2 regions of the Roseibium sp. QJM3NY_11 genome follow, and region 1 is predicted to be linked to the other one. Evidence: riboswitches for the same ligand, from Rfam matches in the RefSeq annotation. Region 1 holds a riboswitch; the other holds the start of a gene.
What was found. A riboswitch is a leader RNA that binds a small molecule or an ion and turns the genes downstream of it on or off. The one in region 1 is predicted to bind FMN.
Positions count from the first base shown of each region.

Region 2: it holds a riboswitch for FMN, as region 1 does, so the genes downstream of both, AC0VX3_RS13160 (DMT family transporter) here and AC0VX3_RS21120 (6,7-dimethyl-8-ribityllumazine synthase) in region 1, are expected to answer to the same signal.

Region 1 is NZ_CM149660.1:4,586,757-4,602,507, reverse strand. Features, by position in the region: gene AC0VX3_RS21165 (ABC transporter ATP-binding protein) at 1-502, shown strand, start outside; gene AC0VX3_RS21160 (globin family protein) at 520-945, shown strand; gene nirB (nitrite reductase large subunit NirB) at 950-3,403, shown strand; gene nirD (nitrite reductase small subunit NirD) at 3,400-3,741, shown strand; gene AC0VX3_RS21145 (formate/nitrite transporter family protein) at 3,772-4,617, shown strand; gene AC0VX3_RS21140 (bifunctional protein-serine/threonine kinase/phosphatase) at 4,693-6,438, shown strand; gene cynS (cyanase) at 6,453-6,902, shown strand; gene AC0VX3_RS21130 (nitrate reductase) at 6,925-9,606, shown strand; gene cysG (siroheme synthase CysG) at 9,581-11,080, shown strand; FMN riboswitch at 11,120-11,275, shown strand; gene AC0VX3_RS21120 (6,7-dimethyl-8-ribityllumazine synthase) at 11,341-11,811, shown strand; gene AC0VX3_RS21115 (dimethylsulfonioproprionate lyase family protein) at 11,876-12,037, opposite strand; gene AC0VX3_RS21110 (SDR family NAD(P)-dependent oxidoreductase) at 12,211-12,960, opposite strand; gene aptA (omega-aminotransferase AptA) at 13,149-14,465, shown strand; gene AC0VX3_RS21100 (aminotransferase-like domain-containing protein) at 14,597-15,751, opposite strand, start outside.
Region 2 is NZ_CM149660.1:2,825,330-2,841,080, reverse strand. Features, by position in the region: gene AC0VX3_RS13175 (glycosyltransferase) at 1-737, opposite strand, end outside; gene AC0VX3_RS13170 (NAD-dependent epimerase/dehydratase family protein) at 747-1,967, opposite strand; gene AC0VX3_RS13165 (acylphosphatase) at 2,126-2,413, opposite strand; gene AC0VX3_RS13160 (DMT family transporter) at 2,445-3,392, opposite strand; FMN riboswitch at 3,445-3,634, opposite strand; gene AC0VX3_RS13155 (HAD family hydrolase) at 3,685-4,335, opposite strand; gene AC0VX3_RS13150 (hypothetical protein) at 4,370-5,938, opposite strand; gene AC0VX3_RS13145 (acetyl-CoA carboxylase biotin carboxylase subunit) at 6,144-8,156, opposite strand; gene AC0VX3_RS13140 (hypothetical protein) at 8,349-8,825, shown strand; gene AC0VX3_RS13135 (hypothetical protein) at 8,945-9,415, shown strand; gene AC0VX3_RS13130 (hypothetical protein) at 9,573-9,887, shown strand; gene AC0VX3_RS13125 (acyl-CoA carboxylase subunit beta) at 9,954-11,486, opposite strand; gene AC0VX3_RS13120 (circularly permuted type 2 ATP-grasp protein) at 11,924-13,348, shown strand; gene AC0VX3_RS13115 (alpha-E domain-containing protein) at 13,517-14,467, shown strand; gene AC0VX3_RS13110 (transglutaminase family protein) at 14,655-15,476, shown strand; gene AC0VX3_RS13105 (proteasome-type protease) at 15,551-15,751, shown strand, end outside.

The sequences.
Region 1 (15,751 bases):
CAAGGTCGGACTTGCCCATGCCATGCAGAAGTCGGCGGCCGATCTGTCCAACGGCATGCGGCAGCGGGTCGGCATTGCCCGGGCCTTCGCCCTGTCGCCGAAGCTGCTGCTGCTCGACGAGCCCTTCGGCATGCTGGACAGCCTGACGCGCTGGGAATTGCAGGACGTCCTGATGGATGTGTGGAAGCGCACCCAGGTCACCGCGATCTGCGTCACCCATGATGTCGACGAAGCCATCCTGCTCGCCGACCGCGTGGTGATGATGTCCAACGGCCCGAATGCCCGGATCGGCAACGTCATGGAAGTCGACCTGCCGCGCCCGCGCTCGCGCCGGGAACTGCTGGCCCATCCGGATTACTACGCCTACCGCGAAGAGCTTCTGGACTTCCTGGAAGCCTACGAGGGCGGGGCTGATCCGAGTGAGGAACAGCTCAAATCCATTCAGGAAAAACGCGCCACCAGGATGGCCCGGCAGAAGGCTGCCGTCGAAGCCGCCGAATGACAGGAAGAGAGACTGCCATGACGCCAGACCAAATCCAGCTCGTGCAAACCTCCTTTGCGAAAGTGGTGCCGATCGCAGATGACGCCGCCACCCTTTTCTACAGCCGCCTGTTCGAAATCGCGCCCGAGGTCAGGCCGCTGTTCAGGTCCGATCTCGGCAACCAGGGACGCAAGCTCATGACCACGCTCGGCGTGGTGGTGAACGGGTTGAGCAACCTGGAAACCGTCCTGCCGGCAGCCGAGGCACTGGCCGTCAAGCATGTCGGCTACGGCGTCACGGCCGAGCATTACAAGCCGGTTGGCGAAGCACTTGTGTGGACGCTGGGCAAAGGTCTCGGCGACGCTTTCACCGAAGACACACGGCGTGCGTGGCTGGCCGCCTATTCAGCCCTATCCGGCGTGATGATCACAGCAGCTTATCCCGATGCTGCGGCTGCGGAGTAAATCCATGAACAAACAGAAACTCGTTATCGTCGGCAACGGCATGGCTCCCGGCCGGATGCTGGAAGACCTGTTCGAAAAGAACCCGGACGCCTTTGACGTCACCATTTTCAATGCAGAGCCGCGGGTGAACTACAACCGTCTCATGCTGTCTCCGGTGCTGTCCGGTGAGAAGTCCTACGAGGACATCATCACCCACGGGGACGACTGGTACCGCGAACACGGCGTGAAACTTCACAAGTCGGCCCGCGTGCAAGGCATCGACCGGGAAGCGAAAACCGTCACGTCGGAAACCGGTGTCACGGAGCCCTACGACAAGCTGGTCATTGCCACCGGATCGGATCCCTTCATCATCCCGCTGCCGGGAAAGGATCTCGACGGGGTCCTGACCTACCGGGATCTGGATGACGTCGACAGAATGCTGGAGGCGGCCAGGCGCGGTGGACGCGCGGTGGTCATCGGCGGCGGCCTGCTCGGCCTGGAAGCCGCCGCGGGCCTAAAGATGCAGGGCATGGACGTCACCGTGCTGCATCTGATGCCGACGCTGATGGAGCGCCAGCTCGATCCGGCCGCGGGTTTCCTGCTTGAGGAGGAGTTCCGGCGCCGGGGCATCGATGTGCGCACCAAGGCCAACAGCCATGAGATCGTCGATGACGGATCGGGCAGGGTCAAGGCCATCCGCCTGGACGACGGCTCGGAAATCGAGGCGAGCATCGTCGTGATGGCGGTCGGCATCCGCCCGTCCGCCGAACTGGCGAAATCCACCGGCCTGGACGTCAATCGCGGTGTCCTCGTCGGAGACGACATGCGCACCAGCGATCAGAACATCTTCGCGCTTGGCGAATGCGTCGAGCACCGGGGCATGTGTTACGGACTGGTCGCGCCGCTTTACGAGATGGCGCAGGTCATTGCCGAGAACCTGCTGGAAGGGACGTCGGAATACACCGGTTCCCTGACGGCGACCAAGCTGAAGGTCACCGGGGTCGATCTCTATTCGGCCGGGGACTTCGCCGAAGGTGACGACCGGGAGGAGATCGTCCTCAGGGATGCCGCCGCCGGGGTCTACAAGCGGCTGGTCCTGAAGGACAACAGGATCGTCGGCGCGGTTCTCTACGGCGAGACCACCGACGGACCCTGGTTCTTCGATCTTCTCAAGAAGGGAACCGATGTCTCCGAGATGCGCGAGACACTGATTTTCGGCCAGGCCTACCAGGGGGGAGCCCCCCTGGACCCTACGGCGGCCGTTGCAGCCTTGCCGGATGATGCGGAAATCTGCGGCTGCAACGGCATATGCAAGGGCAAGATCGTCACGGCGATCACCGAGAAGGGGCTGACAAACCTGGACGGCGTGAGGGCGCACACAAAAGCGTCCGCCTCCTGCGGCACCTGTACCGGACTTGTCGAGCAACTCCTGCAGGTCACCCTGGGCGACGCCTACAATCCGGCGGCGGTGACGCCGATGTGCGGTTGCACCCATCTGGGCCACAGCGATGTCCGCCGGCTGATCAAGTCCAAGGAACTCAAGACCATTCCGGCCGTCATGCAGGAACTGGAATGGACCTCTTCGGGGGGCTGCGCCAAATGCCGCCCGGCGCTGAACTACTATCTGGTGTCGGACTGGCCGGACGAATACGCCGACGACTACCAGTCCCGCTACATCAACGAACGCGTTCACGCCAACATCCAGAAGGACGGCACCTATTCCGTCGTGCCGCGCATGTGGGGCGGCATGACCTCGTCCAAGGAACTGCGTGCAATTGCCGATGTCGTCGACAAATACGAGATCCCGGCAGTGAAATGCACCGGTGGCCAGCGCATCGACATGCTCGGGATCAAGAAGGAAGACCTTCCCGGCGTTTGGGCTGACCTTGGCAAGGCGGGGTTCGTCTCCGGGCAGGCCTATGCCAAGGGGCTCAGAACGGTAAAAACCTGCGTCGGAACCGACTGGTGCCGCTTCGGAACCCAGGATTCGACCGGTCTTGGTATCAAGATCGAGAAGTTCATGTGGGGCTCCTGGACACCGGCGAAACTGAAGCTGGCGGTCTCCGGCTGTCCACGAAACTGCTCGGAAGCGACCTGCAAGGACATCGGCATCATCTGTGTCGACAGCGGTTACGAGATCCATTTCGCCGGAGCCGCCGGCCTCGACATCAAGGGTACCGAAGTCCTGGGTCAGGTCGGGACCGAGGAAGACGCGCTGGAGCACGTCGTCGCTCTTGCCCAGATGTACCGCGAGCAGGGTAACTACCTTGAGCGGATCTACAAGTGGGCCAAACGCATCGGCTACGACGAGATCCGCCGCCAGATCATGGACGATGCGGACAAGCGCAAGGCCTATTACGACAGTTTCGTCTTCTCCCAGAAATTCGCCCAGGTCGATCCGTGGTCGGAACGTGTGTCCGGCAAGGACAAACACGAATTCAACCCGATGGCCGTTCTGACCAAGGAGGCAGCCGAATGACCGCCGAAATCCGCAACTGGGTGCATATCGGCTCCCTGGAAGACATTCCCCGGCAAGGTGCGCGCTGCGTGAAGAACGGGGACATGACGGTCGCGATCTTCCGCACCGCCAAGGACAACGTCTTCGCGCTGGAAGACAAGTGCCCGCACAGAAACGGGCCGCTCAGTCAGGGGATCGTGCATGACGGCTGTGTGACCTGTCCGCTGCACAACTGGGCGATTTCTCTGGAAACCGGCGCCGCGCAAGGCGCCGACGAAGGCCGGACCACGGCCTTCCCGGTCCGGCTCGAAGACAGCCGGATCTTCATCGACCTTTCTTACTCCCATGAAGCTGTCTGACCGGACGGGCCATCCGCGAAAGGAACCTCAATGTCATATGTGATGCCGCAGGAATTCGCCTCGAAAATGATCGATGCGGGCGAATCCAAGATATTCATGTCCACCAAGGACACTTTGATCCGCTCCTACATGGCCGGCGCCATTCTGGCCCTCGCGGCCGCCTTCGCCGTCACCATCGCGGTCAACACCGGCAACTTCCTGGTCGCGTCAGTGCTGTTCCCGGTCGGCTTCTGCATGCTGTATCTGCTCGGCTTCGACCTGCTGACCGGCGTGTTCACGCTGGCCCCGCTCGCGGTCATCGCCAAGCGCCCGGGCTGCACCTGGGGCGGCGTCTTCCGCAACTGGGGCCTGGTTTTCTGCGGCAACTTCGCCGGAGCCATGACCACCGCAGTGTTCATGGCCATCATCTTCACCATGGGCTTCAGCCAGGAACCGAATGCGGTCGGGCAGAGGATCGGCCAGATCGGGGAAGCCCGGACCCTCGGTTACGCCTCCGCCGGCTGGGCGGGCCTTCTGACCGTGTTTGTCCGGGCCGTGATGTGCAACTGGATGGTGTCCACCGGCGTCGTGTCCGCGATGATGTCCAGTTCCGTCTCCGGCAAGATCATGGCCATGTGGATGCCGATCCTGGTGTTCTTCTATCTCGGTTTCGAACATTCCATCGTCAACATGTTCCTGTTCCCGTCCGGCATCATGCTCGGTGGTGATTTCACCTGGTTCGACTACTTCGCCTACAACGAAATTCCGGTCGTGGTCGGCAATCTGGTCGGCGGTCTGACCTTCGTGGGCGGAATGATCTACGCCACCCACTACAAGACCTCACCGAAACGCAATGCCGGCCTCGAGACGGCCCCGGCGGCAACTCCCGCCGAATAACAGGCCGATTGGCAGAACGGGACCCCGCCGCGCCGGCGGCGGGATCTCCCCTTCCGAAGGAAGTCCACCGTGCTGATGCAAGCCCCGCATGCAACCTTGAACGTCGAGACCGGCCAGTATTCGGCCGCCGGCGCAAAGCCTGACAATCAGGACTTTCACGGTCTGCTCGTGCCCGCGGGGCAGGCGCTGGTGCACAAGGGGATCGCGGTCGCGATCGCCGACGGTATTTCCTCCAGTCCTCTTGCGCGTGTCGCCGCGGAGACCGCCGTCAAGTCGTTCCTGACGGACTATTACTGCACGTCGGATGCCTGGTCGGTGAAGACCGCCGCAAGCCGCGTGATCCGCGCGACGAACTCCTGGCTGTTCAGCCAGACAAGACAGGCGCTCACCCCGGATCGCGGGCACGTCTGCACGTTCTCCGCGCTTGTCCTGAAGGGGCGCGAGGCGCATCTCTTCAATGCGGGTGACAGCCGGATCTGGCGCCTGTCCGGGCATGGCCTGGAGCAGTTGACGCAGGATCACACGGTTCAGGTTTCCTCGGGCGAGACTGTCCTTGGCCGGGCCCTGGGTCTGGCGGCAATGGTCGAATTCGACTATCGGGCGGAGAACCTGAAGACCGGCGACATCTTTGTGCTGACCACCGACGGCATCCATGAGGTCCTGTCGCCGGGAACCATCGCAGGCGCCATAACCGGCGCCATCACCGGAGCGTCCGCCCTGAACGCGGCGGCGGAGGCGATCGGCCGTCTCGCGCTGGAAGCCGGCAGCACGGACAATCTCACGGTCCAGATCGTACGGGTTGCCGGTCTGCCCGATGCGGACGCCGCCGGAATGCTCGCGGAGGAAGAAAACCTGCCCCCCGCCAGCCTGCCGCACGTGCCGGGATATTTCGAGGGCTTCCGCCTGCTGCGGTCTCTGCATGCGTCCAGCCGCAGCCACATTTACCTGGCGCGGGACGAGGCCCGCGGTGCGCTCGTGGCGCTGAAATTGCCGTCCATGGATCTGCGCGGCGACGAGGACTACCTTCGCCGCTTTGCTCTGGAGGAATGGATCGCCCGCCGGATGTCCTCGCCGCATGTGCTCAAGGCGGCGGAGCTGCCGCAGGACAGACAATCCCTGTTTGTCGCAACCGAGTATGTCGAGGGTCAGACCCTGCGGCAGTGGATGCTGGACAACCCGCATCCCGATCTGGAAACGGTGCGGGGTCTGCTTGAGCAGATCGCCAGGGGCTTGAGGGCCTTCCACCGCCAGGAAATGGTGCATCAGGACCTCAGGCCCGAGAACATCATGATCGACACAGCCGGTACCGTGAAGATCATCGATTTCGGCTCGGTCCGCATCGCCGGTGTCATGGAAGCCGCCCCCGCGCTGGACAGGGCCGAAATTCTCGGAACCCATCAGTACACGGCGCCGGAACTCTTTCTGGGCTATCTCGGCACCAGGCGGAGCGACCTCTTCTCGCTGGGTGTCATCGCTTATGAAATGCTCACCGGCAAGCTGCCCTTTGGCGCCGGCGTCACCCGGGCGAACAGCGAAAAAGCCCAGGCAAGGCTGCGGTATCGCAGCGCGGCCGCGCTCACCGGGAGGGTGCCGGACTGGGTCGACCATGCCTTGTGTCGTGCGGTCAGTCCCGCTCCGGGCAAGCGATACGAGGCAATGAGCGCCTTCCTGGAAGATCTGCGCCGTCCCAATCCCGCCTTCCGGTCGGAGGAATTCGTACCGTTGGCCGAACGCGATCCGGTGCGATTCTGGCAGATCGTGTCTGTCTTCCTCGCAGTATTGTGCGCCGCGCTTTTCATCCAGCTTTTCAGCAATCCATAGGAATAGGAGGTCCCATGTCCGCTCTGACCCGTGAAGACGTCACTGCAATGATCCTGTCGGCGAAACGCCAGGCAGGCCTCACCTGGGAAGGCATCGCAGCGAAAATCGGCATGTCGCCGGTCTGGACCCACTCCGCGGCCATGGGCATGAACGCGATGCCGCAGGACAAGGCCGGGGCGATCACCGAAGTGCTCGGACTGCCCCAGGAAGCAGCGCTTCTGCTCCAGGAAAGTCCGACCAAGATCTGGGAACAGGCCATTCCGACCGATCCATGCATCTACCGTCTTTACGAGATCGTCGGCGTTTACGGCCCGACCATCAAGGCGCTGATCCACGAAAAGTTTGGCGACGGGATCATGTCGGCGATTGATTTCGACATGTCGGTGACACGTGTCGAGAACCCGAAGGGCGACCGGGTGAAGGTCGAGATGTCCGGCAAGTATCTCGCCTACAACGCGTGGTAAGGCAGGCCCGGGGATGGAAGGCATGACAGAAAACAACACGACCACCCGGACCTGCTGTCCCTATTGCGGTGTCGGATGCGGCGTGATCGCCACCCGGCACGGCGACGGATCCGTGAGCGTTGCAGGTGACCCTGAGCATCCGGCCAACTACGGCCGGCTTTGCTCCAAGGGGTCTGCCCTTGGCGAAACGCTTTCTCTGGAAGACCGGCTTCTCCACCCGGAAATCGCAGGCAGGCGTGCGGGCTGGGACGAAGCGCTCGACCTGGTCGCGGACAAGTTCACCACCGCGATCCGGGACCATGGTCCCGACAGCGTCGCGTTCTACGTTTCCGGCCAGATCCTGACCGAGGACTATTACGTCGCCAACAAGCTGATGAAGGGCTTTATCGGCTCGGCCAATATCGACACGAACTCCAGACTGTGCATGGCGTCCTCCGTCGCAGGCCACCGCCGTGCCTTCGGCGCTGACACGGTGCCGGGCACTTACGAGGACCTGGAACTGGCGGATCTGGTGGTTCTGGTCGGGTCCAACCTTGCCTGGTGCCATCCGGTCCTGTTTCAGCGCCTCGAAACTGCCCGTGCGGCCAATCCGGCGATGCACATCGTGGTCATCGACCCGCGCGAAACGGCGACCTGCGCGCTTGCCGATCTCCATCTCGCCCTGGCGCCGGATACGGATGTTGCGCTCTTCAACGGACTGCTGGCCTTTCTGGCGGAAACGGACGCACTCGACCACACATATCTTGCAAACCACACCCGGGGACTGGACCTGGCGCTCGCAGCAGCCGGGCCATGTGACGTCAAGCGCATTGCCGCCGAGACCGGGCTCCCGCCGCAGGATGTCGCGCTTTTCTACACGATGGTCGCCCGGACCCCGAAAACGGTCACGGTCTACAGTCAGGGCGTGAACCAGTCGGTTGTGGGAACGGACAAGGTCAACGCGATCATCAATACCCATCTGGCCACCGGCCGGATCGGCAAACCGGGCATGGGGCCGTTCTCGGTCACGGGGCAACCCAATGCGATGGGCGGGCGCGAGGTCGGCGGGCTGGCCAACATGCTGGCCGCCCACATGGAAATCGACAATCCCGGCCACCGCACCCTTGTCCAGGACTTCTGGAACAGCCCGGACATGGCGGAAACGCCCGGACTGAAGGCCGTGGACCTCTTCAAGGCGGTGAAGGCCGGCCGGATCAAGGCCCTCTGGATCATGGCGACCAGCCCGGTGGACAGCCTTCCGGACGCGGATGATGTGGCCGCTGCGCTGAAAACCTGCCCCTTTGTAGCCGTTTCCGAGGTGACGCGTGCTGCGGACACGGTGCCGTTCGCGGATGTGCTCCTGCCGGCCGCCGCCTGGGGCGAGAAGGACGGCACGGTGACCAATTCCGAGCGGCGGATCTCACGGCAAAGACGGTTCATGGACCTGCCGGGAGACGCCCGCCCGGACTGGTGGCAGCTTGCGGATGTCGCCAGGCGCATGGGCTTCGCGGAGGCTTTTGCCTATCGGGGGCCGGCGCAGATCTTCCGCGAACACGCCGCGTTGTCCGCCGTCGGCAACGATGGCTGTCGTGACTTCGATCTCGGCGGCCTCGCGGACATCTCCGAAGACGACTATGACGCACAGCCGCCGGTTCAGTGGCCGCAGACGCAAAAGGGCGGCAGCGAGGAGACGCGGTTCTTCGCCTCCGGCGGCTTTTTCACGGCCGATCGCAAGGCCAATCTGGTGCCGGTTGAATTCAGGGCTCCCGAAAAGCACGGGCGGACCTATCCCTTCACCCTGAACACCGGCCGGATCCGAGACCAGTGGCACACAATGACCCGCACCGGCATGACCGCGCGGCTGGCCTCCCACATCGCCGAACCCTTTGCCGAAATTCACCCGGAGGATGCCGCGCCGCTGGGCATTTCCGCAGCCGATCTGGTCGAGGTCAAAAGCCCGTTCGGAAAGGTTACGCTCCGCGCGCAACTGACGGAACGGGTGCGGAAAGGCACGGTCTTCGTGCCGATGCACTGGACCGACCAGTTCGCCGCCTCCGCGCGCATCGACACGGTTGTGGCGCCCCGCACCGATCCGGTTTCGGGCCAGCCGGGCTCGAAATTCACACCGGTGTCCGTGAAAAGGTCGGCCATGACCTGGCACGGTTTCGCCATCCTGAGGCAAAGACCCCGGGACATCCCGGCCGACTATTGGGCGATTGCCAGGGTGGAGGGTGGTTACCGTCTGGAACTGGCGGGCAGCGGCGCGCCTGATTTCGAGGACCTGGCCACACGTCTTGCCGGCGATACCGGAGAAGCGCTCCGGTTTCACGATGCGGCGAGCGGCCAACTTCGTGTGGCCGTCTGGCAGGAGAACACACTGCAGGCGCTCATCTATCTCGGCGCGGAACCGGTTGCCGTCTCGCGCGGCTGGGCCTGTGGCCTGCTGGCGGAAGCCGCTGGTCAGCCGGGCCTGCGCCACCGGGTGCTGGCTGGACGCGCACCATCCGACAGGCCCGACCCCGGCGCGATCGTCTGTTCGTGCTTCCAGGTCGGCGCCAACCAGATCGCGGACGCCGTCCAGGCGGGGGCGGACAGTGTCCAGGCGGTCGGGAGCTGTCTGAAGGCCGGCACCAATTGCGGCTCCTGCCGTTCGGAAATCCGCATGCTGATCGATACACTCAACCAGGAGGTGGCCGAAGATGCCGACATCGCGAAAGCCGGTTGAGGTCGGCGCGCGCCGCCGCGCGGCTCCCATCGAGACCCTTGCCAGTCTGCCGCTCTTCTTTCCATTGCAAGGGCGAAGGATCGTCGTCGCGGGAGGAACGGATGCGGCCTGCTGGAAGGCGGAGCTGCTTGCCGCGAGCGGGGCGCAGGTTCATGTCTACGCCGAAAACCCGACCCCTGCCTTCCAGGACCTGATCGCGTCGGCAACGGACGGGCGGCATTACACCCATCATGCCCGACCCTGGAGCGCGGACTGTCTTCAGGGAGCGGCCCTGGCGGTGGCGGACGCGGCAAGCGATGGCGAGGCGAGGGCGTTTCACTGCGCGGCCGGGGCGGCCGGCGTTCCCGTCAACGTCATCGACAATCCGCCCTATTGCCAGTTTCAGTTCGGCTCCATCGTCAACCGGTCGCCCGTGGTGATCGGCATTTCGACAAGCGGTGTCGCGCCCATTCTCGGGCAGGCCATCCGCCGCCGCATCGAAACGCTTCTGCCGGCGAGCCTGCAGGACTGGGCGAAGCTCGCGGGCAGGATCCGTCAACGGGTCATGACCAACCTTTCCGCAGGTCTTGAGCGGCGCCGGTTCTGGGAAAGCTTCACCGACCTGGCCTTTTCCGGCGAAGCGGCGCCGGAGGAAGACCGGGCCAGGGACCTGCTCCCGCGGATCGAGGCCGGTTCCGGCTCGGCGGGGGGACGGGTGACGCTCGTCGGCGCCGGCCCCGGGGATGCGGAATATCTGACATTGAAGGCCGTCAGGGCCTTGCAGGGCGCCGATGTGATCCTGTTCGACGATCTTGTCGACGACGCGGTCCTGGAACTGGCCCGCAGGGAGGCCAAACGCATGCTCGTCGGCAAGCGTGGCGGCCGGGAAAGCTGCCGGCAGGAAGACATCAACGACCTGATGGTTTCGCTTGCGCGCCGGGGCAAGAATGTTGTCAGGCTCAAGTCCGGCGATCCGATGATCTTCGGCCGCGCGGGCGAGGAGCTGGAAAGGCTTCGCCAGGAAGGCATCCCGGCTTCGGTCGTCCCCGGCATCACTGCGGCCTCGGCCATGGCGGCCGCACTCGGCATTTCGCTCACCCACCGGGATCACGCCCAGAGCGTGCGCTTTGTCACGGGCCACTCCAGAAACGGAGATTTGCCGGACACGGTCGACTGGAAGGGCCTGACGGACCCGGCGACGACAACCGTCTTCTACATGGCCGGCCGCATGGCCGCGCGCATCAGTGAGCGGCTGATCCGGGAAGGCCGCCATCCGGACACTCCCGTGCGTGCCATGACCAACATATCGCGATCCGATGCGGCGTCCTGGGCCGGGCCCCTGGCGGGTCTGGGCGAGGGCGTGGACGGACTGCGAACGGCGGGCCCTGTTCTCATCGCCGTTGGGGAGGTGTTGGCGGAACGGTCCATGGCGGCCGCCGAGGGGGCGTGTGATTCGGGAACGTCCGATGACCAGCCGGCCACTGCGTTCGGGTGACGCCGCCGTTGACATTTCGGGACCATGCGACTAGCTGCAATGTGTTCTCAGGGCGGGGTGAAAGTCCCCACCGGCGGTGATAGCCCGCGAGCGCCATTCCTTAAAATGGATCGGAAGATCCGGCTTTTGGATGGGTCAGCAGATCCGGTGAAATTCCGGGGCCGACGGTCATAGTCCGGATGGAAGAGAATTGGACAGTTTGGTTTCGGCCGAGGATTGTTCTGCTCTGGGATCTTGTCAGGTAAAAAGGATCCGGAACTGTGACAAAATCCCCCAGATTTGCATTTATCAAGGCCGGTTGGCATGCGGATATCGTCGATCAGGCTCTTGCCGGTTTCAAGGAGCGTCTCGCGGAACTCGGCGCCGACGCCGATGTGGCCGTGTTCGATGTGCCCGGCGCCTTCGAAATGCCGTTGCTCGCGCAGAAACTTGCCGAGACCGGAACATATGACGCGATCGCGGCGTGTGCTCTCGTGGTCGACGGCGGCATCTACCGGCATGATTTCGTGGCCCAGACGGTGGTCGAGGGGCTGATGAACGCCGGTTTGAAAACCGGTGTGCCGATCCTGTCGGTGTCCCTGACCCCGCATCACTTCCAGCCGTCGGAGGACCATCAGGATTTCTATCACGCGCATTTTCTGAAGAAGGGCCGGGAGGCGGCGGATGCTGCTGTTCAGGTGGCCGGCGTCCATGCGGCCTTGCCGCGGATACCCACACGCGCCGTCGCCTGACCGGCTGCCGTTGCTGTTCCGCGGCGTGCGTCCGACTGCCGTCGCCAGCAAGGGGATCTGACTTTCAGCCGGCGCTCACATCGCGGTCGAGCAGAAACCACAAGGCCAGCAGCGGGTCCGCACGTGATTGCATGGTGTGCCGGATCCGCGGCGGATTGTGAAACGTCCCACCGGCGCCCGGTTCCACCCAGTCGTCCTCGCCGTGACGGAACGCACCGTCCGACAGCGCGAGGTCGATTTCCTCCGGCGGACATCCGGGCAGGATCGCTCAAGGCCCCGCCGAGCACGCCAACGGCAGCGTCCAGAAACGATTGCAGAGCGGGAGGACGGGTCATGTGTCGGGCCTTGTCATGGTTCCCTGCCACTCCACCATTTGCATCCCCGTGCCGCAATGGCGGATCAGCGCTCGCGGGCGATTTGCCAGCCGGCCCAGGACTGGCTGACCGGCATGATTTCCAGGGAGTTGATGTTGAGATGGGAAGGCTGGGTGGCGATCCAGTGGACGGTGTTTGCAATGTCTTCTGGCTGGATCGCGTTGGCGCCTTCGTAAAGCGCATCGTAGCTTTCCGTGTTGCCGCCGGTACGCACCAGCGTGAATTCGCTTTCGCACAAGCCCGGTTCGATCGAGGTCACCCGGACGCCCTTGCCATGAAGGTCCGAGCGCAATCCGAGTGAAAACTGGCGCAGAAAGGCCTTGGTGCCGGCATAGACATTGCCGCCCGGATAGGGCCAGTTGGCGGCGATGGAGGAAATGTTGACGATCATGCCCTTGCGCTCGATGAGCCTGGGCAGCAGCAGATCGGTGATCGTGACCAGGCCGGTGATATTGGTATCGATCATGGTCTTCCAGTCGGACAGCTTCGTGTCCGGAGCCGACGCGGTGCCTAGGGCAAGTCCGGCATTGTTCACCAGAACGTCGATGTCCTGAAACGCTTCCGGCAGGCCGGCAAGAGCATTTCTGGTTGCCGCCTCGTCCATGATGTCGAAAACCACCGGGCAAAAGGCGCCGCCAAGCTCTTCCCCCAGCTTTTCCAGCCGGTCCGCCCGCCGGCCGGTGCCCACGACCTTCCAGCCGTTTTTGGCAAACAGACGGGCCGTTGCCTGGCCGAAACCCGATGTGGTTCCGGTGATGAGGATTGTGCCGGTCATGGGCCTGCCTTTCTGAGTTTGCCTTCAGCGTTCGTAATGACCGGACCATACGAACATGGCGCGCCGGCACAATGGCCAATCGGGACACCGGCGTCCCTGGCCCTTACGAATGCGAGCGCTGGCTCTAAGGACGCGTCACGTCTGGTCCTAGGAGTGATCGGACCGTTTCGATCTTGAGGACCCGCACCATGACCCATATGCCGATCAACATGGACCATCACTGGATGCCGTTCACCAACAACCGGCTGTTCCACGAAGAGCCGCAAATGTTCGAACGGGCGGAGGGCGTGCGCTACTGGACACCGGACGGCCGGGAAGTGCTGGACGGGTCATCGGGCCTGTTCACCTGCGCGGCCGGTCACGGACGCAGGGAAATCGCCGAAGCGGTCTACAAACAGCTTCAGGAACTGGATTACACGCCGCATTTTCAGCGCGCCGCCCCGGTCTCCTTCAAGCTGGCGGAAGCCCTGAGCGAGATCCTGCCCGAAGGGCTTGACCGGATCTTCTTCGCCTCTTCCGGCTCCGAGGCGGTCGACAGCGCCATCAAGATCTGCCTTGCCTACCACAAGGCCAGGGGCGAGCCCCAGCGCACACGTTTCGTCTCGCGGTCCTGGGCCTATCACGGCGTCAACCTCGGCGGCACGTCGCTGGCGGGGATGGTCGGCAACCGGCGCGACTTTTCCGGTGTGACCTGCGACGTGGTTCACATGCGTCACACCTGGAATGAGGACCAGCGGTTCACGAGGGGCCAGCCGGAAGACGGCGCTTATCTGGCCGATGACCTTGAAGAGATCTGCAAGACCTATGGGGGCGAGACCATCGCGGCGGTCTTCGTCGAACCCATCGCCGGGTCCATCGGCACCATCGTGCCGCCCATAGGCTATCTGCAGCGCCTGCGGGAAATTGCCGACAAATACGGCATTCTCCTGGTGTTCGACGAGGTCATCACCGGGTTCGGCCGCACGGGTTCAGCCTTTGCCGCCCAGGAATTCGGCGTGACGCCAGATGTCATGACCATGGCGAAGGCTCTGACCAACGGCGCCATCCCGATGAGCGCCGTTGCCGTGAAAACCGAAATCCAGGAGGCCGTGATCGAGTCCATCACCGCCGACCGGCCGGAACTGATGCACGGCTACACCTATTCCGCCCACCCGGTTGCCTGCGCAGCAGCGCTGGCAACCCTCGGCATCTACAAGTCCGAAGGCCTGTTCGAACGGGCCGCCAGCCTGTCGGCGACCTTTCTCGACAGCGTCTTCAGCCTGCGCAACCTTCCCCACGTCTCCGATCTGCGCGGCTACGGCATGATGGCCGGCATCCAGCTCACGCCGGGCGAAGCGCCCGGGGCCAAGGGATCCATCGTCCAGCGGCGGCTGTTCGACGAGGGCCTGCACGTCAAGGCGACCGGCGACGCCCTGATCTTCGCCCCCGCCCTGACGACGCAGGAAGAGGACCTGTCGAAGATGGTCGACATGCTTCAGAACGTTCTGGGCAGGGCGGAGCTGTAGCCACGCCCGCCGCCGTTGCCACCAATGCCGTCCCGGCCCTGAGCCGGGACCTCTTCGCCCACCGCGTAGGCTGTACCGTGTGATGAGGTCCCGGATCTTCGCTGCGCTGCGTCCGGGACGGCACTGGGATGTTACCGCCGCGTGCAGCTTGCCAGCAGCTCGCCGAGCAGGCGGATGCCCGGTTCCATCTTTTCCTCGGCGATGGCGCCGAAGCCGAGACGGATGCGGTTGCGGGGCTTTTCCGGTGAAAGATAGTGGATGTCGCCGGCTTCGATCAGGATGCCGTGTTCGGCGGCCAATGCCTGCAGGTCCATGGCGCGGGTTTCTTCGGGAAGCCTGATCCAGACGCCGGAGCCGCCTGTGGTGACGGTTGCCTCGCAGGCGGGCAGATGTGTTTCGATCAGCCTGAAGATCTTCTTCCACTTCTGCGACAGGATTTTCCTCTGACGGCGGATGTGGGAATCGTAGTGGCCCTCGGAGAGAAAGATCGCCATCGCGCGCTGGTCGAGCGCGGAGGGGTGCCGGTACATCAGCCGCCGCAAGGCCCTGAGTTCCCTGACAATGCGCCGGTCCGCCGCGATGAAACCCAGACGCAGGCCGGGAAACAGCGCCTTCGAAAGGCTGGCGACATGAATGACCCGGCCGGTCCGGTCGAAACTGCGCAGGGACGGTTTCTGGGCGCCGACGAAATTTAGCTCATGCTCATAGTCGTCTTCCAGGATGATGAAGTCCTGGGTTTCCGCCTGGGCCAGCAACCTCAGACGCCGCTCCATGGACATGGTGACATTGGTCGGCGACTGGTGCCCCGGCGTGACATAGACCAGCCGCGCGCCTGCCAGCTCGTCGCCGACACGCATGCCGTTGGAGTCCACCCGGTGGGACCTGATGCGCGCGCCGAGCGCCTGGAATATGTTGCGGGCATCCACATAGCCAGGTTCCTCGATATCCACCCGGACGCCGGGACGGCAGAACAGATGGGCCGCCATGAACAGCGCGTTCTGCGCTCCGACCGTGATCAGGATCTCGTCGGGATCCGCCCGGAACCCGCGCTGCGGCAGCATCCGCCGGATGATCTGGTCGACCAGCATCGGATCGTCCCGGTCGACCAGGTCGCCGATCCAGGTGGGGGCGTGCTGGGCGGTTCCGGCCAGACGGATGCAATCGCGCCAGCGCGCGACGGAGGTCTTGTCGGGCGCGAGCTGGCCAAAGATGAAGGGATACTCGAAGGACTGCCAGTCGGCCGGTTTGAGAATGTTCTCCTGGTCCGAGTAGCGGCAGACGAAAAG
Region 2 (15,751 bases), 1.8 Mb from region 1:
CCGTCCTGCCAGGGTTTTTCGTACTGGTAATGCAGGATGTGGATCCGGTTCCAGTCCCATAGGTCAGGCAGGTTGAACCAGACATATTGCAGCATGTTGTAGAACACCGGCAGGCCATGCCACTCCGGAAACCAGCTTTCCAGAAAAGTCTGGTCCGTCCGCCGCCAGAAGGCCTCCGGCCGGTCGAGGCGCTCGAGCATGGCCGCATAGGTCGCCTGGCTCGGACGGGCGGTGAAGACACCGCTGTTCATGCGATGGAAGTCCTGCAGGCCTTCATAGACATTCGGCGCCGCGCAGAATTCCGGATAGTCGAACAGCTTGTCGCAGGTCTTCAGAACCAGCGCGTCCGCGTCGATGAAGACGACCTTGTCATACGCGTCGAGCTGCCAGAGACGCAGTTTCACGAAATTGTCCAGCGGCGTGTGAAACACCGGCTTGCCGCCCTTGGCGAACGGCGCCGCCGTGTGCAGCCGGCCACGTTCGTGGCGTTCGTTGAAGGCCTCCGACGTCGGCAACCGGTCACACCGCCCCAAGCACGGATCGAACTCCTGCAGCACCGACAGATCGGCGTCCTCGACGCCCGGAGTGACCAGGACCACCAGATCCGCCGCCGTGCCGGTCCGCCGGAGCGAACGCAGCAAGGCGGACGCACCGAGCACGTAATCGCGGTTGGTCACCAGCGTGACATAGGCGGTTCTGGCGCCCGGGGCGCGGTCAAACCGGGGAGCATCCTGCATCTTCCGTCCTCAGGAGACCGACTTGAGCCTGGGATGTTCCGGATCCCGCTCGATCTCTTCCCCGATCTGCTTCGTCCAGGCAGATACCGCCGGGACGCGGCTGCGGTCGACGCGGTAGGAATAGGTCTTGGCGACATCGACCACCTCGCTCAGCAGCCCTTCCTCCAGCGTGATCGGGTTGAGACCCAGCTCCAGGAACTGCTTGTTCTCGACCACCAGATCGTTTTCCGCGGCTTCTTTGCGCGGGTTCGGCAAATGAGCCACCTTGGCGCCGGTGAGACGCGAGATCATTTCCGCGAGGTCGCGGACGCGGTGGGTTTCGGTCATCTGGTTGAACACCTTGACCTTGTCGCCCCGTACGGGCGCGTTCTTGAGCGCAAGCTCGATGCAGCGCACCGAATCCTGGATGTGAATGAACGCCCGTGTCTGTCCGCCTGTGCCGTGCACCGTCAGCGGATAGCCGATGGCCGCCTGGATGAGGAATCGGTTCAGCACGGTGCCGTAATCGCCATCGTAGTCAAACCGGTTGATGAGCTGCTTGTGGCGCTGGGTCTGCTGCGTATGCGTGCCCCAGACGATGCCCTGATGCAGATCGGTGATCCGCAGCCCGTCATTCTTGGCGTAAAACTGGAACAGGAGCTGATCCAGGCATTTGGTCATGTGATAGATCGAGCCCGGATTGGCAGGATAGAGAATGTCCTGGCTGGCCTTGTCCCCGCTGAGCGTCTCCACGTCGACGGACAGATACCCTTCCGGGATCGCCGCACCGACGCTGGAATAGCCATAGACGCCCATGGTGCCGAGGTGCACGAGATGGGCATCGAGGTCCAGCTCCACCATCGCGTTGAGCAGATGGTGTGTGGCGCTGACGTTGTTGTTGACCGTGTAGTTCTTGTGGTGATCCGATTTCATCGAATAGGGAGCTGCGCGCTGTTCCGCAAAATGGATGATCGCGTCCGGCCGGGTTTCTCCCAACCACGCCTTGAAGACCTCGTAGTCCCTGGCGATGTCAATCAGCTGGAAGCGAATCGTGTTGCCGGTTTCCTGTTTCCAGATGCGGGTGCGTTCCTGGATGGAGTCCATGGGCGTAAGAGACTGCACGCCGAGTTCGGCGTCGATCCACCGCCGGCTCAGATTGTCGACGATATGGACTTCGTGTCCCTGATCGGACAGGTGCAAGGATGTGGGCCAGCCGACAAAACCGTCACCGCCAAGTATCGCAATCTTCACAGAAAATCTCCCTGGGTTATTCCGGCGGAGCGAGCGGACCGCTCCGATTGCTCCATTTGAGAGATCAGATCATTGCGATATTTCCGTGACAACTCAACATCGAACTTCGAAATTGATACAGGAAGAGGCGAATGGTCACGGGCATTCCGGCAGGTTTGTCAGACTGTTGCGCAGATCTCGAAGCCGCTGTCGACGGGATCGACCGGCTCCAGATCCCTGACAAGGCTGACGCGGGCCAGCGACGGTCCCTGCCAGAGCACATCCAGCATGTCCACCACCGTGTCCGACGGCCCCGAAAAGACGGCTTCGACGGCGCCGGACGCATGGTTCCGGACCCAGCCGGAAAGCGCGCGCGCCACCGCCTGGTCCGCGCACCAGGCCCTGTAGCCGACACCCTGCACCCGGCCCTCTATCAGTACGTGAACGGTCAATGTGTCCGCCGTCATGAAGCACTCCTGTCAGCCGCTGCGGCAAAGATTAGTGCGCTTCGGACCGGGTGGCTAGGGCGTTTGCCCGCGCCATGCGCTTCTGTTCGTCCAGCATCACCAGCAGCGACGCGCCGACGATCACCAGCGCGCCCGGCCAGAAGGCGCCGGCCGGGGCGAATCCGAAGGCGAAGAACCCGACGGCGATGTTGAGCGGCAGCTTCAGATGGTCGAAGGGCTGCACGAAGGTGGCATCCGCCTTCTGATAGGCGAGCGTCAGCAGGTAGTTGGCAAGCACCGTCAGGACGCCGGCGCCGACCAGGAGCCAGAGAGCCGCGCCGGAGGGCACGATGCCGCCCTCGCCCAGCGCCAGCAGAGCGTTGACCGGTGTCAGCAGAAGCAGCAGGTAGACCGTGATGGTATCGGCATGCTCGGTCCGGGTGAGCTTCTTGGTGACCAGCGAGGTCCCCGCCCAGAACGCCGCCGCTCCGACGGGCAGAAGGGCCGCCAGGCTGAAACTGTCCGTCCAGGGCTCCAGAATGATCATTCCGCCCGAAAAGCCGGCAAGCGTCGCCAGCCAGCGGACCACGCTGACCCGCTCGCCGAAAAACAGCTTGGCGCCGAGAATGACGAAGAACGGCGACGTCATCACCAATGCGATCGCCTGCCAGATCTCGACTTGGGCCAGACCCGCGACCCAGAGCTGGATGCCGATCACGGCGAAACCGGCGCGCAGGAGATGCCATCCGGGTTGCCGCGTCTTCAACGCCCCCGGCCCGCGCCGCAGGACTAAGGGCAAGGCCACCAGCAGGCCCAGCGCATATTGCCAGAAGGCGGCCGATGTCGACGGGACGCCAAGTTGCATCGTCGCGCCCTGGAGGGCGCCGTTGACCAGTGCGAAACAGGCCCCCGCCCCGACCATGGCCAGCGCGGCAAGAAGTGATTTCCGGGAACTGTCCGGCATGGCATGCCCTTCTGTGTGATCCGTTCCATAGTCCATCAGAACAGTCTCAACAGACACGCGCCCGCACCGCCCCGGCTGGGGCTTGCGGCCAAGTTCTCTCTCATCCGGACTTTCAGGTGGATCCCGAGTGTCGAAATCACACCAACCGTCGGCTCCGGCCTCTCACCGGATCTGCTGACCCTGACAGCGCATAGATAGGTGCTGCCGCCAGGCGCTCGCGGGCTCCAGGTCTCCCTGATACCGCCGGTGGGGAGTTTCACCCCGCCCCGAGAACTGTTCCCTCAGCGCTGTTTACGCGTTGGCCGGCGCCTTTGCAACGCTGACAGGCCTAAATTTTCAGTATCGCTGAAATCTGCTCGGGCCTTTCGGCAATCAATATCGGTCTTTCCGCCTCCAGTTCCTCCCGGCTGCCATAGCCCCACAGGACCCCGACTCCGGCAACGTCATTGGCGTTGGCGCCGATGAGATCATGCTTGCGATCGCCGATCATGACCGTTTCCGACGGCCTGATTCCCTCCTGCCGCAGGATATGGCCGATCAGCTCCGCCTTCGCCGACCGTGTACCGTCCAGCTCGGAGCCGTAGACCTTGCCGAAATACGGCGACAGACCGAAATGCGCCACGATCTTGCCGGCGTAGACATGCGGTTTGGACGTACACACATGAAGCGTCGCGCCTGCATCGCGCAGCGCTGCGAGACAGTCCACGATACCGTCGATGAGCCCATTCTCGAAAAGGCCCGTCACCGTGTACCGCTCACGGTAGAAGGCAACCGCCCGGTCGAGTTCGGTCCGCTCGTCTGTTCCAAGGAGAACCTCGAAGCTGTCCCACAAGGGCGGCCCGATGCACCAGCGCAGATCTTCCGCGGCCGGCACCAGGCTTCCCATCTTCTCCAGAGCATACTGGATGGAGCGGACGATCCCCTCGAACGGATCGGTCAACGTCCCGTCGAGATCAAAGAGCAGTGTTGGGCTGGTCAAAATTCACCTTTCGAAACAACATCTTGCCAAGAGCCTATCCGGCATGGTCCTTGTGGAGATAGATCACCAGGTCACCAAGCTGCCGGTAGACGGAGTAGTTCTCTTCAATCCAGCTTCCAACACGCGCGCCGGTCGTTTCCGAAAAATACCAGGGCGGCATGTCTTTTGCGACAATGAACGCCGGCTTCAGGTCCATCAGCCGGCCGACTTCGTCACCGGACACATAGCCCGCATCGGCCAGGGGCCTGTAGACCGAACTGTCCGGGTTGATATTCGCCGGATGGGTGAGCGCCCGCGAAAGCGGAACGGAATTCAGATACATGTGCACGATTTGATAGTTCATCGCCCAGACCCGCTTGTCGGCGATGTCCGAGGCAAGAATGACCCGCGCAGCTTTCTGGACAAAATGGGCATCCTGCAATCTGCCACGATTCTCGAACACGCCGATTGCCGATGGCAGCGTGATCGCCAGTGCCCCCGCGACCATGACAAGAACGCCCGCAACACCCGCTCCGTGCGCAATACGGGATCCCGTGGCCCGCGAGATCCCGCAGGCAACGAGGACAGCCAGCAGCGGAAAGACCTGGTTCCAGTAGTGGGAATAGGCGGCGCCTCCCAAAATGATGGACAGCAAGACCGCGATCAGGACGAAACCCGTTGCCAACACGGTGCGCTCACCCAGCAGGAACGTTCTGCCCGAACGCCCCGGCAGTTGAATTGCCAACACGACAAACGCCCCGGCAAGAACAAGCGTCGCACTCGCGAACACCAGCGGTTCGTGCAGGATCCTGCCGCCCCAGTAGACCGCGTGCGCGCTCAAGGTGTTCATGATGGAGCCGTCTTCCCGCGACGCATAGGAGATCGGCGCATCAATCATCGCCAGCTTCAAGGTGGCCAGTTCGCCCTGCGCGGCGTAAACGCCGACCAGCAACACGACAGGCACCATACCGCCCACGATATAAGACGACACTCTTCCCGCAGCGCCACGCATCCCCTGGCCGCGCAGCACGATCAGGAGATAGATCCCCAGTGTCACGGCAACCAGACCGAGATTGCTTCGGGTCAGGACCGCGAGGGACACCAGCAATCCCGCGGCGGCAAGACGCGCGGGCGTAAGCGACGGGGAAGAGGCCAGGTAAACGGCCGGCATGAGAAATGCCATCGCCAGATGCTCGGTCTGTGTGTGCTGGGCAAATCCGGACGCACTCAGGCTGACCAGAAACAATGTTCCGAGCCCGGCGCTGAAAGCGCCGGCAGACCGGCTGGCGGTCAGAAACGTGAAACAGCAGATCACGATCAGGCTGGCATCTCCGAACGCCCTGAGGGACCACAGAGTGTCACCGAAAACGCTCATCCAGCCACCGAGGGCCAGGAACAGGACCGGTGGTTTCAGATCGAACAACTCGACAAATGGCAGATGTCCGCGCGCTACACTCTGCGCCATCAGGGCAAAGGTGCTCTCGTCCCAGTCCAGGACCTCCGTGGACAAGGAACCGATCTGGGTCAGCATCACCAGAACCGCGAACAGCAGCATCCAGATCAGGTTGACCAGAACCGCGGTCTGCTTGTCTTCTGTGACCAGATTTTCGCTATCAACAGCCATGCACGCCCCGCCCGGATCAATCAGCGGCCGAACTCAAACAGAACCCGCGAGAAGTCGCAAGCCCCTGAAACCCCGTGTTGACGGCAGACACGATCGGCCCGGATGGAACATACTTTGGCCAGCCCGGCAGGGACCGGCTGCCCGGCGCCCCTGAGGGCGCCGGCTTTTGATCGCCCAGGCTGCAGCAAACGGAGGGCTGCCGGGCTCAGGAAAATTCCATGATCACCGCATCCACGGCAAGACTGTCGCCGGGGGCCGCCTTGATGGCCGTCACCGTGCAGTCCCGTTCGGCGCGCAAGACGTTTTCCATCTTCATGGCTTCCACCACCGCAAGCTGCTCGCCTGCCTTCACTTCCTGCCCTTCCGCGACGGCGATCGAAACCACAAGGCCCGGCATCGGACACAGCAGCAGCTTCGATGTGTCGGGGGGAAGTTTTTCCGGCATGAGCTGGTCAAGCTCGGCAATGCGCGGGGTCATGACTTTCGCGATCACCGAATAACCCTGCCAGTCGAGACGGTAGCCACCGCGCACGGGCCGCACCTGAACCGTGACCTGCCGGTTTCCGATCGTTCCGGACCACAGGGGATCCCCCGGCGCCCAGTCGGCCTCGACGGTCACGACAGGTCCATCGCCGATCGCTACGTCCATTTCCACGGGTGTGGCGGGATAGCCGGCAGCCAGGCGGATCGGCACGTAGGTCTTGTCCAGCTTGATCACCCAGTCCTCGCGGATGGCGCCCGAATGCGGCCTCAGCCGTCCGGGCAGATGATCCAGCCGCTCGCGCTCCAGCGCGCCCATCGACAGCGTCACCGCCGCCAGGACAGAATAGGCGGCCGCGTCCGGCTGCGCCGGTGCAAACCCATCGGGATATTCATCGGCGATGAAACTGGTGGACAATTGTCCGGAGCGCCAGCGCGGATGGTTCATCAGCGCCGTCAGGAACGGCACGTTGTGCTGGATACCGTCGACGTAGAACGCGTCCAGCGCAGAACTCATCGCATCGATCGCCTCTGCGCGGGTCGGTGCATGCGTGACCAGCTTGGCGATCATCGGATCGTAGAACATGGAAATCTCCGACCCCTCGACGACACCCGTGTCGTTGCGGATCGTCACGCCGTCGCTGGCCGATTCCTCCGGTGGCCGATAGCGCACCAGCCGTCCGATCGACGGCAGGAAATTGCGGTAGGGATCTTCGGCATAGATCCGGCTTTCCACCGACCAGCCGTTCAGCTTCACATCGTCCTGCCTGATCTGGAGCGCCTCGCCCGCCGCGGACCGGATCATCTGTTCCACAAGATCCACCCCGGTTATCAGTTCGGTCACCGGGTGTTCGACCTGCAGGCGCGTGTTCATCTCGAGGAAGAAGAAACTCTTGTCCTGACCGGAAACGAATTCGACCGTTCCGGCGCTGTCGTAATCAACGGCTTTTGCCAGGGCGACCGCCTGTTCGCCCATCATCCGGCGGGTGTCCTCGTCGAGCAGCGGCGACGGCGCCTCTTCGATGACCTTCTGGTTGCGGCGCTGGATCGAGCATTCCCGTTCGCCCAGATAGATTGCATTGCCGTGCTTGTCGCCCAGAACCTGAATTTCGATGTGGCGCGGATTTTCAATGAACTTTTCGATGAAGACCCGATCGTCGCCGAAGGACGACGCGGCCTCCGATTTCGAGCGGACGTAGCCGTCGCGAACCTCTTCGGCGTTCCAGGCAACGCGCATGCCCTTGCCGCCACCGCCGGCCGACGCCTTGATCATCACCGGGTAGCCGATATCCGCGGCGATCTCGACCGCCTGGTCCGCCGACTCGATCACGCCGAGATAACCCGGGACAGTGCTGACACTGGCCTCGTTGGCGAACTTCTTGGATTCGATCTTGTCGCCCATGGCTTCGATGGCGCGCGGATTGGGACCGATCCAGACGATACCCTCCTTTGCCAGAGCGGCCGGAAAGCTCGCGCGTTCCGACAGGAACCCGTAGCCCGGATGGACCGCCTCGGCCCCGGTCTGCTTGCAGGCCGCGATGATCTTGTCGGCGACGAGATAGGACTCCGCCGCCGCCGCCGGCCCGATATGCACCGCTTCGTCCGCCATTTCCACATGCAGCGCATCGCGGTCCGCATCGGAATAGACAGCAACCGTGCGGATGCCCATACGGCGCGCGGTCTTGATAACCCGGCACGCGATCTCACCCCGGTTGGCGACAAGAATTTTCGAAAACATGAATTTCCACCCGACTGGCCTGTTTTAAAAGTTGTAGGCCGCGCCAGATCGGCACGCAACTTATCCAAAGGGCGAGACGTGTTTTTGCGGAGCCTGCCGAAGAGCCGGTTCCGGGAGCGGTGACAAGATTGTAATTTATCCGAATATTAATAAACTTATTGCAGTAATTACTTGTGCAAACGAGGAATTCAGATGATCAGACGCGTTGCAGGCGCCCTTCTCGCCAGTATGCTGTTATCGCCCGCAGCACTCGCTGCTAGTGCCGGCAAGTGGAACAGTGGCGAGGTCAACGGCTTTACACGCTACTGGACCACCAACAGTTCCGGAGCGAGTTTCGTTGTCTGGTGTCACCCTGAGCGCAAGGTCAACGGCACGCTTTTTCATATCCTGATAGACGGCAAGACTCCGGCGCCCAACACCCGGATCAAGCTGGTTCTGGACAGGGAAATTCTTGAACTTCCCGTCAACAATCAGGGCTATATCGACACCGGCTGCGCCACGTGTTCCGACAGTTTCGGCTACATCTGGCACCGTATGCGCGCCGCCCACTCCATGGCCGTCAAGTTCTATGACCAGCGCTATGCCGGTTTCTCGCTGAAAGGCGCGCCGGAGATCCTGCCGGGGCCGGTCTGCCCGACCGACTGGCAGAAGAAACAGCCGAACAGCTGATCAGCGCCTCAAATTCAATGCCCACCGCACAAATTATCCCCTTCAGTGGAACACCTTGTTTCTTAAGGATTCCTTAGGCAGCCTATGTAATTTTTCCAATGATTATTTGGACGGGTCTGATGAATCGGATTATTTTTCTACTGGGTGTCTGCCTGATGATTGACGCATCGCCTGCCGGTGCTGCCGAGGCAGGCATCTGGCGCAGCGATACCGCGCATGGCTATGAGCGTTACTGGACCGAAAACAAGGACGGTGCCCGGTTTGCCATCTGGTGTCCGCCCAGCCACGATATCAAGGCGGCTCTTATCGGGATCGACATCAACGGCCGGTTGCCGGCCCCGGATACCGTTGTTCGGGTGGAACTGAACCGCAAGCTCATCAAGTTCAAGGTCGGTCACGACGGATACATCCACAACACCTGCGCCTCCTGCCCTGACAACCTGACCTATTTCTGGCACCAGATGCGTTCCGCCCCGAGAGTCATGGTTCTGTTCGACGACAAGCGATATGCGGGTTTTTCCCTCCGCGGCATCCAGAAGGCGACACCGCACTCCGTCTGCGCCAGCCAACTGTCCCGGAACACCCGGTAGAACGCGCAATCGGCCCATCCGTGCTCAGGGTCACATTTCAGCCCGCCTCCCCGGGTCATAATCCACACTCATTGGTACAAGAACCAGAGGAAGTCGCAGGAGCCGTGCGCGTACAGGTGCCGGCGGCCGGGTGACTTCGGACCCTCAGGAGGCAGAAATGCGGAAGAACCACTTGCTTGCAACGGCGCTCGTCCTTGCAGGGCTCGGCATGTCCACGGCAGCACAGGCCCGGCCGGATCTTCGCCAGATGACCTGCGGACAGGCCCAGAACCTGGTCCGCCAGCACGGCGCCGTTGTGTTCACCACCGGCCGGCACACCTATTCCATGTTTGTCTCGAACCGCAGCTATTGCGACCGCAACCAGGTCCTGTTCACCCAGTTCGGACCGACCCGGGATCATCCCAAATGCCCGGTTGCCTTCGAATGCAGGGAACCCCTGTTCGAGCGCGGCCCCTTCAGACGCTGGAATTGACGCCGCCGGCAGGGCGCATCCGCCCGGCCGTCTTCCGCTCCGGTCACACCTGCACGGGCCCGTATCCTAAAGCGGAATATTGTCGTGTTTTTTCCACGGCATTTCGGCCTTCTTCGATCGCAGCAGCGCCAGAGCCTTGGCAACACGGCGCCGCGTCGAATGCGGCCGGATGACATCATCGATGTAGCCGCGCTCCGCGGCCACGAACGGATTGGCGAACCGGTCCTCGTATTCCCGGGTGCGCTCGGCGATCTTGTCCTTGTCGCCCAGTTCCGAGCGGTAAAGGATTTCAACGGCGCCCTTGGCCCCCATCACGGCGATTTCCGCGCTCGGCCAGGCATAGTTGATGTCGCCGCGAATGTGCTTTGAACTCATCACATCGTACGCGCCACCATAGGCCTTGCGCGTGATCACGGTGATCTTCGGCACGGTTGCCTCCGCATAGGCGAACAGAAGCTTGGCGCCATGCTTGATCAGGCCGCCATATTCCTGGGACGTGCCCGGCAGAAAGCCGGGAACATCGACAAAAGTCACCAGCGGGATGGAAAAACAGTCGCAGAAACGGACGAAACGGGCGGCCTTGCGGCTCGCATCCGAATCCAGAACCCCGGCAAGCACCATCGGCTGATTGGCGATGATGCCGACGGTCCGGCCTTCCATCCGGCCGAACCCGGTCAGGATGTTTCCGGCAAAACTGCCCTGGATTTCATAGAAATCGCCTTCATCGACCGTCTTCAGGACAAGTTCCTTCATGTCGTAAGGCTTGTTCGGATTATCCGGAATGAGAGTGTCGAGGCTGGTGTCGATCCGGTCCGGATCATCGAAGTGGGTCAGCTCCGGGAGATCCGACTGATTGTTCATCGGCAGAAAATCGATCAGCCGGCGCATCTCCTGAAGGGCTTCCACATCGTTGTCGAACGCACCGTCGGCGATGGAGGACTTGGTCGTGTGGATCGAGGCACCGCCCAGTTCTTCGGCGGTCACGGTTTCATTGGTCACCGTCTTCACGACATCCGGGCCGGTCACGAACATGTAGGACGTGTCCCGGACCATGAAGATGAAATCGGTCATGGCCGGAGAATAGACATCGCCGCCCGCGCAGGGTCCCATGATCAGGGAGATCTGCGGGATCACGCCGGAAGCCAGCACATTGCGCTGGAACACCTCGCCATAGCCGCCCAGCGCCGCCACACCTTCCTGGATGCGGGCACCGCCGGCATCGAACAGACCGATGATCGGGGCACGGTTCTGCAAGGCCATGTCCTGCAGCTTGGTGATCTTTTCCGCATGGGTCTGTGACAGCGACCCGCCAAAAACGGTGAAGTCCTTGGAGAACACATACACCGTCCGGCCGTTGACCGTGCCCCAGCCGGTGACCACACCGTCTCCCGGGATGTGCTGTTCTTCCATGCCGAAATCGGTGCAGCGGTGCTGCTTGAACATGTCGAACTCCTCGAAGGAGCCCTCGTCCAGCAGGATTTCGATCCGCTCGCGCGCCGTGAGCTTGCCCTTGGCGTGCTGCGCGTCGATCCGGCGCTGCCCGCCGCCCAGGCGCGCCGTCTCCCGGCGCTGTTCCAATTCGGCCAGAACTTCTTTCATCCGGTCCTCCCAAAACTGCCAAACTCGCTGTCATCATGCCGTATCATGGCCGCCTTTTACAGGATAGTCAGCACAAGGGCCTATGGAAGCGGGGAAGCCTGCGGAACACCCGAGGCCGGGCGCCGGGTAAGGACGCTCGCGCATCCCTGTCCGCTGGCCACTGACACCGCTCCCGACCAGCGGTGCCACCGGCCACGGATTTGAGTTTTCTCAGGCCGTTCTACCGGCATCCGGGCGCCTCGGGCGGGAAAACGCCGCCCCCGCCGACACAGGGACGAGACCCGAGAGGCCGCGAAAATTGACGCCGCGTCCCGTTTTTTGGCGGCTGCCAGTTTTTTGCCTAACTTGAAGGCACCGCCGCCGCGACATTGTTCTTTGACACCTTTCAGAAATTTGCCATCATTGCTCAAGAAGGTAGCATTGACGAAGGGGAGGCCATGTCGGACGAACGCACGTTCTTCAACGAAATGCTCGACGAGACCGGAGCGCCGCGGCAAGCCTATGCCAGGCTTGCGAACTGGCTCGAGGAAAAACCCGCGAATTTCCTGTCCCGCAAGAGCAGGGACGCTGAAACGATCTTCAAGAGGCTGGGCATCACCTTTGCGGTCTATGGCGCCGAGGATGCCACCGAACGTCTTATCCCCTTCGATCCGATCCCGCGTGTCATATCCGCTGCCGAGTGGCGCCGCCTGTCCGCCGGCATCGACCAGCGCGTGCGCGCCCTCAATGCCTTCCTTCATGACATCTATCACCGCCAGGAAATCCTGAAGGCCGGCCGGATCCCGGCCGATCTCATCCTGCAGAACGAAGCGTTCCTGCCCGAGATGGCCGGCTTCACACCGGCGCGCAAGGTATATGCCCATATTATCGGCACCGACCTGGTCCGCGTTTCGGAAAACGAGTTCTACGTTCTGGAGGACAACACGCGCACACCGTCCGGTGTTTCCTACATGATGGAAAACCGGGAAATCATGATGCGGCTGTTCCCGGAGCTCTTCCAGAGCCACCATGTCGCTCCGGTGGAATATTATCCCGAAAACCTGCTGCAGACCCTGGAGAGTGTTGCGCCGGATCCGTCAAAGTCCAGTCAGACCATCGTCGTGCTGACCCCGGGCATCTACAATTCGGCCTATTTCGAGCACGCCTTTCTGGCCGATTCTATGGGTGTCGAGCTGGTCGAAGGCCGCGACCTGTTCGTCGACGCCGGTCATGTCTACATGCGCACGACGCGCAAGCCGAAGCGGGTCGACGTGATCTACCGGCGCATCGACGATGCGTTTCTCGATCCCCTCACCTTCAATCCTGGCAGCATGCTCGGTGTCCCGGGCCTGTTCGACGCCTACCGGGCCGGAAACGTGACCATCTGTAACGCTCCGGGCACCGGCATTGCCGACGACAAGGCGATCTACGCCTATGTGCCGGACATCATCGAATTCTACACCGGCCAGAAGCCCATCTTGAACAACGTCCCGACCTGGAACTGCTCGCGCGAAGACGATCTCGCCTACGTGCTGGACAATCTGGCGGACATTGTCGTCAAGGAAGTGCACGGCTCCGGCGGCTACGGCATGCTGATCGGCCCGACCGCCTCCAAACGTGAAATCGCCGAATTCAGGAAGGTCCTGCAGTCCAACCCGTCCAACTACATCGCGCAGCCGACGCTGGCACTGTCCGCCTGCCCGACACACGTGGCCTCCGGAGTGGCGCCCCGCCATGTCGACCTGAGGCCGTTTGTCCTCATCGGCGACCAGGTGCGCATCACGCCGGGCGGCCTGACACGGGTCGCCTTGAAGAAAGGCTCCCTGGTCGTCAATTCCAGCCAGGGCGGCGGCACCAAGGACACCTGGGTCCTCGAGGACTGAGAACGGGAGGGTATCATGACGAGACTGAAGCGTTCCCCAGGCCGGTCAGGCCCGGTCGCAGGGAGTGATCCCGTCGCCGTGTGGCCGGTCAGGCCGTTGCCAGATCCTCCGGCCTTGAGCGCATGCGTCTCCGGCAGAATGCTTCAACCCAACCACGACAGGCTCTAGATGCTCGGAAGAACCGCCTCCTCTCTGTTCTGGATGTCGCGCTACAACGAGCGCACCCAGAATGTCACCCGCCTCCTGGATGTCGCCTATCGCGGTGCCATCATGTCCCATTCGGGACAGGAGGACGGCGCCCACTGGACCTTCGCGCTCGCCAACACCGGATGCGAGAGCGGCTACCAGGAAAAATACGACGAGCTGCACATCCGCCACATGATCGCCTACATGATCTTTTCCAAGGAAAACCCGACCAGCGTCCGCTCCTGCCTCGAACTGGCGCGCAACAACGCACGCGCCGTGCGGACCGGCATCACCGCGGAGCTGTGGGAAGCGATCAACACGACCTGGATCGAGTTCGTGGAAGTCAGCCCGCAATCCGTGACCCAGGATAAGCTTCCGGATTTCCTGGCCTGGGTGAACCAGCGCGGCCATCTGTTCCGGGGCGCGCTCCTGAACACGATCTTGCGCGATGACGGCTATTTCTTCAGCCAGATGGGTAATTTCGTGGAACGGGCCGACAACACCGCGCGCATCCTCGACACCCAGTACTGGTCTCTTCTGCCCGACAATAACATCATCGAGGACGGCGTGGCGGAACGCTATCAGTGGTCGGCCATTCTCAGGGCCCTTTCCAGCCGCCGCAGTTATCGGTTCGCCTATCCCAATTCCCGGCTGAACGCCTTCAACATCGCGGAGTTCCTGATCCTCAGGTCCGAGATGCCGCGCTCGCTGGCCCATTGCTGCGACTGGATTGCGGACACCGCCGAGGACCTGGCACAGTTCTACGGCTCCCGCGAGCCGAGCCTCGACATGGCGGCGGACCTGACCCGTGAGCTGACCGAAAAACAGATGCATGAAATCTACCGGCAGGGACTGCACGAATTCCTGACGGACTTCATCGGGCGCAACAACCAGTTCGCCCATCAACTGTCATTGGATTACAATTTCGCCTAAGGTCTGTGGAGAACCGGAATTTGGTCGAGGTCCGAATGCAAACCAGTCAAGTCAAAACGCACATTCATGGCCGCCGCGGCCCTTGCGCACGGCCGTCCGGAGCAGCCAGGACCGGATCTTGCCACCTGCCCCGACAGGACGCTGTTCCACATCAGACATTTCTCATTGACCCCTTGCCCGGTGCCGCATGCGATTAACCGTCCGTCATACCACCCGCTACCGTTATGAAACGCCGCTGGCCAACGCCATGCAGCAGCTTCGCCTGACGCCTGAAAGCGGCCCCGCCCAGAAAATCGTCGACTGGTCGATCGAGGCTCCCGGCATCGAACGGGCGACCACCTACAAGGATGCCTTCGGCAATCAGGTCCACATGGTGTCCCGGTCCGAACCTGTCGAGGACGTGGAAATCACCGCAACCGGAACCGTCGAGACATCCGACACCAGCGGGGTCATCGGCCATGAGCCCGATGCGGCCGCGCCGCCCCGGATCTACACGAGGGTCACCCCGCTCACACAGGCCAACCAGGCGATCCGCAAACTGGCGGCGAACGCGGAAGGCCATGACAAGATCGCCGGGTTTCACGACCTCATGCACGCGATCCGCGACAAGGTCGAGTACAAGGTCGGCGTGACCGAGACCCACGCGACCGCAACCGCCGTGCTTGCAGCAGGCGAAGGCGTCTGTCAGGACCATGCCCACATCTTCATCGCCGCAGCCCGGTCGCTCGGCATGCCCGCGCGCTATGTTTCAGGATATCTGCTGCTGGAAGACGAGCAGGCCTCGGAAGCCCATCACGCCTGGGCGGAGGTGCTGATCAACGGCCTTGGATGGACCGGATTTGATATATCCAACGCTATGTGCCCGAACGATCGCTATATTCGCTTGACGGTGGGCCTGGATTCCCGTTCTGCTGCCCCGATCAGGGGGATCCGTTTCGGCGGTCTGGAGGAAAACCTGCGGGTTGAGGTTGATGTGGCGCAGGTCGCCTTCCAGCAACAGCAGCAATAAAAGTCATTCTTCCGACGCCGGCTCCGGACTTCTCCAGACGGATTGTTCCCGAACATTGCCTGAAGGGCTTGCGAATGACCTATTGTGTCGGCTTGAAACTGGATCGCGGACTTGTGTTTGCCTCCGACACGCGCACCAATGCCGGGGTCGACAACATTGCAACGTTCAAGAAGATGCACAGCTGGCAGGAGTCCGGCGAGCGGGTGATCACCCTGCTGTCCGCAGGCAACCTGGCCGTGACCCAGGCTGTCATTTCGTTGCTGACCGAACACATC